Regions from separate parts of the Butyrivibrio sp. DSM 10294 genome, predicted to be linked through region 1. Evidence: predicted binding sites of a transcription regulator. Region 1 holds the regulator's gene; each other region holds the start of a gene.
The links. Region 1 encodes Rex, which represses fermentation and respiration genes when NADH is low (regulators of the CRP and FNR family bind a similar motif). Its sites were predicted from a motif close to ATTGTTAANTANTTAACAAT; they were not measured.
Positions count from the first base shown of each region.

Region 2: a site for Rex is predicted at 1,808-1,827, ahead of NXH67_RS15635 (acetyl-CoA C-acetyltransferase). Genes of this name have one in related genera too.
Region 3: a site for Rex is predicted at 1,954-1,973, ahead of pflB (formate C-acetyltransferase). Genes of this name have one in related genera too.

Region 1 is NZ_JANSWL010000036.1:27,910-31,192, forward strand. It holds gene NXH67_RS01620 (bifunctional ADP-dependent NAD(P)H-hydrate dehydratase/NAD(P)H-hydrate epimerase) at 1-532, opposite strand, end outside; gene NXH67_RS01625 (hypothetical protein) at 595-1,257, opposite strand; gene NXH67_RS01630 (redox-sensing transcriptional repressor Rex) at 1,291-1,944, opposite strand; gene NXH67_RS01635 (glycoside hydrolase family 2 TIM barrel-domain containing protein) at 2,040-3,283, opposite strand, start outside.
Region 2 is NZ_JANSWL010000087.1:404,042-407,324, reverse strand. It holds gene NXH67_RS15650 (S8 family serine peptidase) at 1-262, opposite strand, end outside; gene NXH67_RS15645 (hypothetical protein) at 388-747, opposite strand; gene hpf (ribosome hibernation-promoting factor, HPF/YfiA family) at 1,173-1,703, shown strand; gene NXH67_RS15635 (acetyl-CoA C-acetyltransferase) at 1,896-3,086, shown strand; gene NXH67_RS15630 (enoyl-CoA hydratase-related protein) at 3,182-3,283, shown strand, end outside.
Region 3 is NZ_JANSWL010000039.1:30,905-34,187, forward strand. It holds gene pflB (formate C-acetyltransferase) at 1-1,925, opposite strand, end outside; gene NXH67_RS02380 (hypothetical protein) at 2,108-3,193, shown strand; gene NXH67_RS02385 (asparagine synthase-related protein) at 3,182-3,283, opposite strand, start outside.

The DNA.
Region 1 (3,283 bases):
CGGCATTGACCCCCGAGGGCATGTCGACAGAAACAATGAACAGGTCATCCTTTCGAACAGCTTTCTGCTGGTTGATGAAGTTAACAGCCTCAACGTAATCTCCGGACACAGGCCTCGACAGGCCGATTCCAAACATCGCATCTATTATGATATCCCACTGAACAATGTTTTTGTTGTCCACTATATTGGAAAAAGTGTCCGTGAGTATCTTGTACTTTTCCAGAATCTTAAGCTGCTTAAGAAGAAGGTCTGAGCACTTGGTATAATCTCCAAGAACACAGATATTGACGCGATATCCCCTCTGAAGAAGAAGTCTTGCTGCGCAGGCTCCGTCTCCGCCGTTATTTCCCACACCGCATATTATAAGACAACGAAGCGGCCTGTTAATGCAGCGCCCGGCTCTCCACTCATCTATCCTGTCGCAGATCTTGAGAGCAGCTCTCTCCATAAGGATAGCGCTGTCAATTCCAAAATGCTCAGTGGTATTTCTGTCACAGATTTTCATCTCACTGCTGGTAACCGCATATCTCATTGTCATCCTCCTTTTGGGAAATGGCCATAAACATTAAGGCTGCCAAGAACGGCAGCCCTGTATTATTCTACATATTCATTTTCATTGCCGGCAAGAGGGCGCCTTACTGGGTGTCTTCTGTCCGGGTCATACTTCATGTCAAAAATCTCGATAACCTCCGGTCCGAAGATCTGATGCATATAGGAATAAAGATTGTAATTCTCCATCTCCGATTCCTGAAGCCTTATGACATTTTTCTTAAGTTCCACTCTTACCTTGGAGATCCATTCATCCATAGCCTTGATATAATCGGTATTGTCATGAAGTCTCTCGTAGCACACCTTCATGGTTTCTATCATAAGCTTGTAATCTATATCATAGATCTCTTTGGAAAGACTCAGAAGCTCATCTGTATGACTGTCGAGCCTCTCGTTACATTCATTGATAAGACGGGTTCTGTCCTGAATCTCCTTCTCAATCTGGGGAGAGTCACCGGACTTGGTGGCCTGATCTCTCAAGGGGACAATTTCAGCAAGGAGCTTCTTTTTGAGCTTCTTGATGTCCTTGGTCTCGGTTCTGATCTTGCCATCACGTTCAACCAGTGCATTCAGTTGATCCGCCAGAGCCTCAATCTCAGGCGTCATCTCCGTCTGCGTAAACAGCTGGTGCCATTTATTATCCAGTGTAAGGATGGGAATACTCTTTCCCTCCAGCGCAGACATGTACACTTCGTCATTCTTTGCCATCGGTGTCTCTTTCCGGTATCCTCCCTCGGACTATTAATCCTTGGATGGGTTCAATGTTTTCTCGTACCTATTTATATTATACGATAATTTCATTAAACTGTCAGATAAATGTACATTTTCTACCTGAATATTGTTAGGAACTTCCAGATCCACATGGGCAAAGTTCCATATAGCCTTGATTCCGCAGGCTGCAAGCTTCTGAGCCATGGGCACTGCCTGTTCCTTGGGGATGGTCAGTACTGCGATCTCGATCTTGTTCTCTTTGACAAAATCCTCCATCTCCTCGATGGGGCGTACCTCCACGTTCCTGATCATTGTGCCGTAGAGATCGGGATTGCAATCAAAAGCCCCCTTAAAAACAAATCCCCTTCTTGTAAAATTGGTATATCCTGCAAGTGCCTTGCCAAGATGGCCGGCGCCTATGATAACAAGACTGTGCTGCTTGTCAATGCCGAGGATCTTACTGATCTCCTCGTAGAGATAGCCTACATTATAGCCGTATCCCTGCTGGCCAAAGCCTCCAAAATTGTTGAAATCCTGCCTTATCTGTGAAGCAGTGACCTTCATAATATCACTTAATTCCTGGGAGGAAATTCTCTCAATACCCCTCTCTTTGAGATCTCCTAGATATCTGAAATAGCGCGGCAGACGACTGATGACCGCCTGTGAAATTTCCTTCTCTGACATGATAACTCCCTATTCAATTACATTTTTTGACTAATATCAAAGACTTAATTGTTAATTAATCAACGATACAATTATAGCCGTCCGTTAAATAAATGTCAATCAAACAAAGCCTTTATCTCTCCCGGTGTAAGTTCCTGTGTCGGGGCAAAATCATCTGAGTCCAAATAGGCATAAATCGCGTAAAGAAGCGCCTTTGCCTCAGGATATTCGAGCAGATCCGAAAGTCCCATTGAGGAAAACATAACCCTTCCCTTCAGACATCTGCATTCAAATAATTTCGCCATATTTCTTAGATATGAATAGCTGTCCAACTCCTTGATTATGGGCTTGATCTTATCAGGAACAAACACTGCTCTTCTACCTGCCATAGGCCACCACTGCCACTCGTTATGGTTTCCTGTGGGGAATCTTTTGAAAAGAGGATGGGAGTCATCAATATACTGTCCCATTCCGCCCTCCTGAAAATCAAAGGTTCCAACAGACCAGAAATCCGTAGAAAACTGTGCCTTGATAGAATGAGGAAGCGACTCCTTATCTGAAGCAGGCGACAGGAAAACTGTGCCGCCTTCTTCAAGAACCTTCAGGGCTGTATCATCAAAAGATGCTGTTTCATATACTGAATCCGGCTTCGCAGGAGTTATGTCAGGAAAAGCCCAGATCTTGTACGTACTTGTAATGGGCTCATTTTCAATCCCCCGGCTTTCTTCCGGCAAAAGAGATATTCTTATTACAAGACATACTCCCACGTCTTCGGGTATACATATTCTTCCGAGTCCGGACTTAAGGAGTGAGAATCTGATTCCTAATTTCCCTGCGGTGGTTAATTCTCCTTTGGGAAAATGCTGCGTTCTCTGCGTCTGATGCATCAGACCTATACCTGTGTTTTCCTCCGAGATTTCAACCTCAATCTCTCCACCGATATCTCTTTTACCATAGTTGGCAATTGTAATGTCACAGGAAAGAAGCTCGCTGAAGGTGTAGGTATATTTCGGAAGACATGCCAGTACACGGACAGGTGCAAAAAACTCCCTGAATCTCTCCGGCGCTGCAAACTTATAGGGCTTGGGCTCCATATGAGAGTTCATCATACCAACAAGTGCGGTTCCCTGTCCCGGGAAATCCTGGATTCCAAGAAGAGACAATCCGGACATTTCAGGAGTGCGAAGAACCGCTTCCACCTCCTCCCCGTAGCACATAAGCGCAGTCTCACCGGTGGCTTCAACATACTTCTTCCAGTCTTTCAATGCGCCTTTTTGCTCTGCCCTGTCCCTGATCATTTTGTAATTCACCGGATCAGATACTCCCCTGAATTCCTGTATTTCGTCGAAATCGGGAAGTA
Region 2 (3,283 bases), on a different contig from region 1:
TATCGGATGCTTCAATAGATGTTTCGTCAGATGCGTCATCGGATACTTCTTCAGATACTTCATCAGATAGTTCTTTGGATGTTTCGTCGGAGACTTCGATCTCAACATCGTCGGTTTCCGACAGGTCGAGCTCACTGCTGTCATCTATGAAGATGAATTCCTCTTCATTATCTGAGGCTGCGCGGACAACGGGAGCCTGACCCATTACCAGCGAAGCCGCCAGAACAGCAGCGATCAGCTGTTTAAACTTTTTTTCATACATTTTCATTTCCCCTTTTTCTGCCTTAAATTAATGTTATTTAAGTTCGACTATTTTACCGTTTTTTAAAATAAAATTTCAAGATGTAAAAGCAACAAAACGTTAAAACAATCACAGGGGATTGTTTTTTAATATAGTTCGTTATATTCGTTTACAGACAGTTCGGGATAGCCTTTTTGCTTACCCATTTCAATAACGCTGCGGGGATCTTCGGTGGTATGGAAGGTGGCCACTCCATAGGCGTACTTGACAAACTCTATGCCATACATCTTTGCTATTTCTCTGGCCTCTTCTTCGGACTTGGCGATACACAGAAGCTCTTCGCCTTCCACGTAATTTGCGATGGGAGAGTGTGAAACGCTTATTGATTCGCTCTTTTGGTCCCTGGGACTGCACCCAAAAAGAAGTGAAAAAGGAAAAATCATAATTGCTGCTCCTATAATGATCCCGGATATTTTAATGTTTACTGTATGCAGGCGATTGTTCATTTTGTAATCCTCCTTCTTTATTATATACAAATGAGAAGACGAATTTGTTGAAATAAAATATTCAATTTCTCTAAAATGCACAGAAAAAGAATTGTCAACATAAAATTATAACTTTTTTTTTATAAAAATTTTAAAAGTTATCCACAATCCCCAGAATAAAAAGGTCGATTTTTGGACTTATACACGAAGTTATCCACATTGTCCACAAAAACAATGTTTTACAAGTGGATTTTACACAATAGAAAGCACTAGATATTTTTTGTGCATAATTTACAAAAGACCATATTTTATAAAAAGATTATTTTTCAAAATGCTCCGAAAAATTGCATAGAGTCTTTCGAGGATGTTATAATAGCGTATATACAATATTCGCTGCGATAGGCTAATTGTTAGACTATTGTCGGCATAGTAAAGGGGATGATCGCATGAAATTTACTATCGTAGGAAAGAACATCGAGGTCACACCGGGACTGCATTCCGCAGTTGAGGAGAAGATCGGAAAGCTTGAAAAGTATTTCACGCCCGAGACAATTGTTAATGTAACACTTAACGTTGACAAAGACAGACATAAGATTGAGGTTACCATTCCCGTTAAAGGTAAGATCATTCGTGCAGAGCAGGTTAGCAACGACATGTATGTTTCCATTGATCTGGTGGAGGAGATCATTGAGAGACAGCTCAAGAAGTATAAGAGCAAACTCGTAGACAAGCAGCAGGCTGAGGCAAGCTACTTCAAGAAAGAGTATCTGGAGTCCGATTATATGGACGAAGAGGATATCCGCATCGAGCGTATGAAGAAGTTCGATCCCAAACCCATGTATCCTGAGGATGCCTGCGTACAGATGGAGCTTCTCGGACATAACTTCTTCGTATTCGTTAATGCCGAGACCGATCAGATCTGTGTTGTTTATAAGAGAAAGGGAAATACCTACGGACTTATCGAGCCGGAGTTCTAAATTCTGTTAAAAAAATATCAAATTATGGAATTTTTATAAAATAGCTCTCTTCGGAGAGCTATTTTTGTTGCATTTGGCTAATGTGAATGATATAATAAATTCGTTCTGATAAAAATTTATCAATGTGGAACAGCAAGTTACAATTTCATACAAATCAAGGACAAGAGTCCGAAAAAACGGAGGAAATGCTTTATGGCACAGAAGGTAGTTTTGGCAGGCGCTGTTAGAACAGCTATCGGCAAGATGGGCGGAGCTCTCAGCAACACTCCTGCAGCTGAACTTGGTTCAATCGTTATCAAGGAGGCACTTAATCGTGCAGGTGTTAAGCCTGAACAGGTAGACGAGGTACTCATGGGATGCGTTATCCAGGCAGGTCTTGGACAGAACGTAGCAAGACAGGCATCCATCAAGGCAGGCCTTCCGATCGAGACTCCTGCAGTTACACTTAATGTAGTTTGCGGATCCGGTCTTAACTGCGTAAACATGGCAGCAGATCTTATCAAGGCCGGTGAGGCTGATATCGTAGTAGCAGGCGGTATGGAGAACATGTCTATGGCTCCTTACGCACTTCCCAACGCACGTTTCGGTTATCGTATGAACAACGGTACAGTTGTAGATACCATGGTAAACGATGCTCTTACAGATGCATTCAATCACTATCACATGATGATCACAGCAGAGAATATCTGCGATAGATGGAACCTTACAAGAGAAGAGCTCGACGAGTTCTCAGCTAATTCTCAGCAGAAGTGCGAGAAGGCTATGGCAGAGGGCAGATTTGACGGCGAGATCGTTCCCGTTCCCGTTAAGGTTAAGAAGGAAATCGTTGAGTTCAAGGTTGATGAGGGCCCTCGTGCCGGCACAACTGTGGAAACTCTTGCTAAGCTTAAATGCTGCTCCGGCAAAGAGGGCGGCCTTGTAACAGCCGGCAACGCTTCAGGTATCAACGACGGCGCTGCAGCAGTAGTTGTTATGAGCGAAGAGAAGGCTAAAGAGCTTGGAATCAAGCCTATGGCTACATGGGTTGGCGGCGCACTTGCAGGTGTTGAGCCTGAGGTTATGGGTATCGGCCCTGTTGCAGCTACCAAGAAGGTTCTTAAGAAGACAGAGCTTTCACTTGATGATATCGATCTTATCGAGGCTAACGAGGCATTCGCAGCTCAGTCAGTTGCAGTTGCCAAGGATCTTGGCTTTGATATGAGCAAGGTTAATGTTAACGGTGGCGCTATCGCCCTCGGACATCCCGTAGGAGCTTCAGGATGCCGTATCCTTGTTACTCTTCTTCACGAGATGGCTAAGAGAGACGATGCCAAGAAGGGTCTTGCAACTCTTTGCATCGGCGGCGGAATGGGCTGCGCAACTATTGTGGAAAAGTATGAGTGATAAAGGAATTCAAACTGAAGCAGTCTGTCGTGCTTGCACGATACAGACTGCTTTAGCTTGAAGACCAGATTATTCTAATTCATAGGAGGAAAAAAATGGGTTTTGTTAATTGCGAAGTAAAAGACAAGATTGCTGTCGTTACAATCAACCGCCCCGAGGCACTCAACGCCCTGAATTCTCAGGTTCTTGATGACCTC
Region 3 (3,283 bases), on a different contig from region 1:
AGTCCGTTCTTCTCTGCACCGTAGGAAGGTGATGCACCGGGTGCAAATGAAGCGAATGCAGGTCTTCCGTCAGGTGTAGCACCTGTAGCCTTACCATAAACAACGTTAGATGTGATTGTAAGGATAGATGTTGTAGGCTCGGAATCACGGTATGTGTGGTGCTTCTCGATCTTCTTCATGAAGGTCTTAAGGAGCCATACAGCGATCTCGTCTGCTCTCTCATCATCGTTACCGTATCTTGGGAAGTCTCCCTCTACCTTGTAGTCGATAACAAGGCCTGACTCGTCACGAACGGTAGAAACCTTAGCATACTTGATAGCTGAAAGTGAATCTACAACGTGTGAGAAGCCTGCGATACCTGTAGCGAAGGTACGTCTTACGTTTGTATCGATAAGAGCCATCTCAGCTGCTTCGTAGTAGTACTTGTCGTGCATGTACTGAATGAGGTTGAGGATGTTTACATAGAGTCCTGCAAGCCAATCCATCATGATGTCGTACTTGTGCATTACTTCGTTATAATCAAGAACTTCTGAAGTGATAGGAGCCATCTCAGGACCTACCTGCATGTGCTTGCCGTCCTTTGTAAGGAACTTCTCATCCTTACCGCCGTTGATAGCGTAAAGAAGGCACTTAGCAAGGTTAGCTCTTGCTCCGAAGAACTGCATCTCCTTACCTGTCTGTGTAGCAGATACGCAGCAGCAGATGCTGTAGTCATCGCCCCAGATAGGTCTCATAACATCGTCGTTCTCGTACTGAATTGAAGATGTTGTAACAGAGATCTTAGCAGCATACTTCTTGAAAGTAGCAGGGAGCTTGGATGTGTAGAGCACTGTAAGGTTAGGCTCAGGTGAAGGTCCCATGTTCTCAAGAGTATGAAGGAATCTGAAGTCGTTCTTAGTAACCATGTGACGGCCGTCCATACCAAGACCGCCAACCTCAAGTGTAGCCCAAACGGGATCGCCTGAGAAAAGGTTGTTGTATGAAGGAATACGAGCAAACTTAACCATTCTGAACTTCATTGTCATGTGGTCGATAAGCTCCTGAGCTTCCTTCTCAGTAAGAGTACCCTCACGAAGGTCTCTCTCAATATAGATATCAAGGAATGTTGAAACACGTCCAACTGACATTGCAGCACCGTTCTGTGTCTTGATAGCTGCAAGGTATCCGAAGTAGAGCCACTGAACTGCCTCTCTTGCGTTCTTAGCAGGCTGTGAGATATCGAAGCCGTATACAGCTGCCATCTCCTTCATGCCCTTAAGTGCTCTAACCTGCTCGGAGATCTCCTCTCTCTGACGGATGATGTGATCAAGCATTGTTCCGTCGCCGCAGTTGTTGTAATCTTCCTGCTTCTTCTGGATAAGGAAGTCGATACCGTACAGAGCAACTCTTCTGTAGTCGCCTACGATACGTCCACGTCCGTATGTATCAGGAAGACCTGTTACGATGTGGCTGTGTCTTGCAGCTCTCATCTCAGGTGTGTATGCATCAAATACTGCCTGGTTGTGAGTCTTGTGGTACTCTGTGAAGATCTTGTGGAACTTCTCGTTTACCTTGTAGCCGTATGTCTCAGCAGCTTCCTCAGCCATCTTGATTCCGCCGTAAGGCATGAATGCTCTCTTAAGGGGCTTGTCTGTCTGAAGACCTACTACAGTCTCAAGATCCTTCATAGACTCATCGATATATCCGGGGCCATAAGCTGTGAGGCTTGAAACAACCTCTGTCTCGCACTCAAGAACGCCGCCCTTCTCACGCTCTTCTTTCTGGAGCTCCTGAAGTCTTCCCCAAAGCTTATCTGTAGCTTCTGTGGGATCTGCTAAAAAGCTCTCATCTCCGTCATAGGGTGTGTAGTTATTCTGGATGAAATCACGTACATTTACGTCATCCAGCCAGTGGCTTCCTTTAAAGCCTCTCCATGCTTCTTTCATAATATTCTCCTTCTTAAAAAACAAAGTGCTTGTTAAAGTTTTATCACTTATTTTTCCGAAGGTTATCTTATCAAAGCGACATTATGTAAACATTGATTGTAATCAAGTTTGTGCTTGTTCACAAAATGGTCACAATATTTTTTTAAATTAGTAGAGTCTTTTTTTGAAAAAGGAGAGAATAAATGTATCAGTATCTTGAAGATAATAATTCTAATTCAAGCCCAATAGCATTTGAAACTCAGGATAATCCGCAGCCTCCCGTGCAATTTGACACAGAAGCTGCGCTGAAAGACCGCAACGATCGTCTTCGCGGCGAGTTTCTTTTAGAGGAGAGCAATCCGAACATCAAGCGTGAGTATCTTGAGTCAGATATAGATTCCGACATCAGACAACAGCTGGCCAAACAGGAAGAATACGCAGACGCAGCGAATCCTTTTTCCAAGAATAGCGACGACAGCAGACACACTTCTCGTAGCAAAAGGAAACAAAGCCCCTTCATGATTTCCATGCTAAAGGTGTCGGCTGTATTTTTAGTGGTATTCTCACTAATCGCCGGCTATGCCCGTTTCTCAAGTCGTCCCGATGTCACCGACAAGCAGCACCCCTTCACTGTGACAACCCTGTCACAGGATGCGGATCTTGTAGATTCCTGCAATATAGATTTTTACGACTTTTACCTTACAAGCGACGGCGATCTGTACATGTACGACACCCGCTTCAACGAGACCTATCTTGCAGATAACAATATTACCGCCATCTACTATAACGAAAACTTCAGCGATGCCCATTTTATCTACGCCACCAAAGAAAACGGAAGCCGAACCGGTATCGTCAAGATCACCACTTCAAAGGAGTATCAGACACTCCTTTTAGGTGAGCATTACCCCCAGATGGTTTCCTCCGACGGCAGATTTCTTTTTTACAGCGACAGACAAAACGGCGGCATGCTCTATGTTTACGACAATTATTCAGAGACAAGCTTCAAGGTAAGTCATCTCAAGGATTCTTGTGTAATTGCCTCCAACAAAAAAGGTGATGCCGTCCTTATAAGGGACAACATCACCGGTGATATCTATGGCTGGAACGAAGCCGATTACAGAGATGATAAAGACCTCGAATATATCTGCAGCGGCAAAACCGAGTACACCATAAACTATGATTCTGATACCGCTATCACCATCAGCTTCAAGGATAAAAACGGAATGCAGCGTGTTGCGGTGTCACATGACAAGATTTACACGTGGGTGTATAAGAATTCAAGAGGATAAATTCGCTTCTCTGGAACGCTTGACCAGATGCTCTATTTGAATACATTGAATTATTGTTGAATAAATCTTACTATCAAATTCTTTATTGCT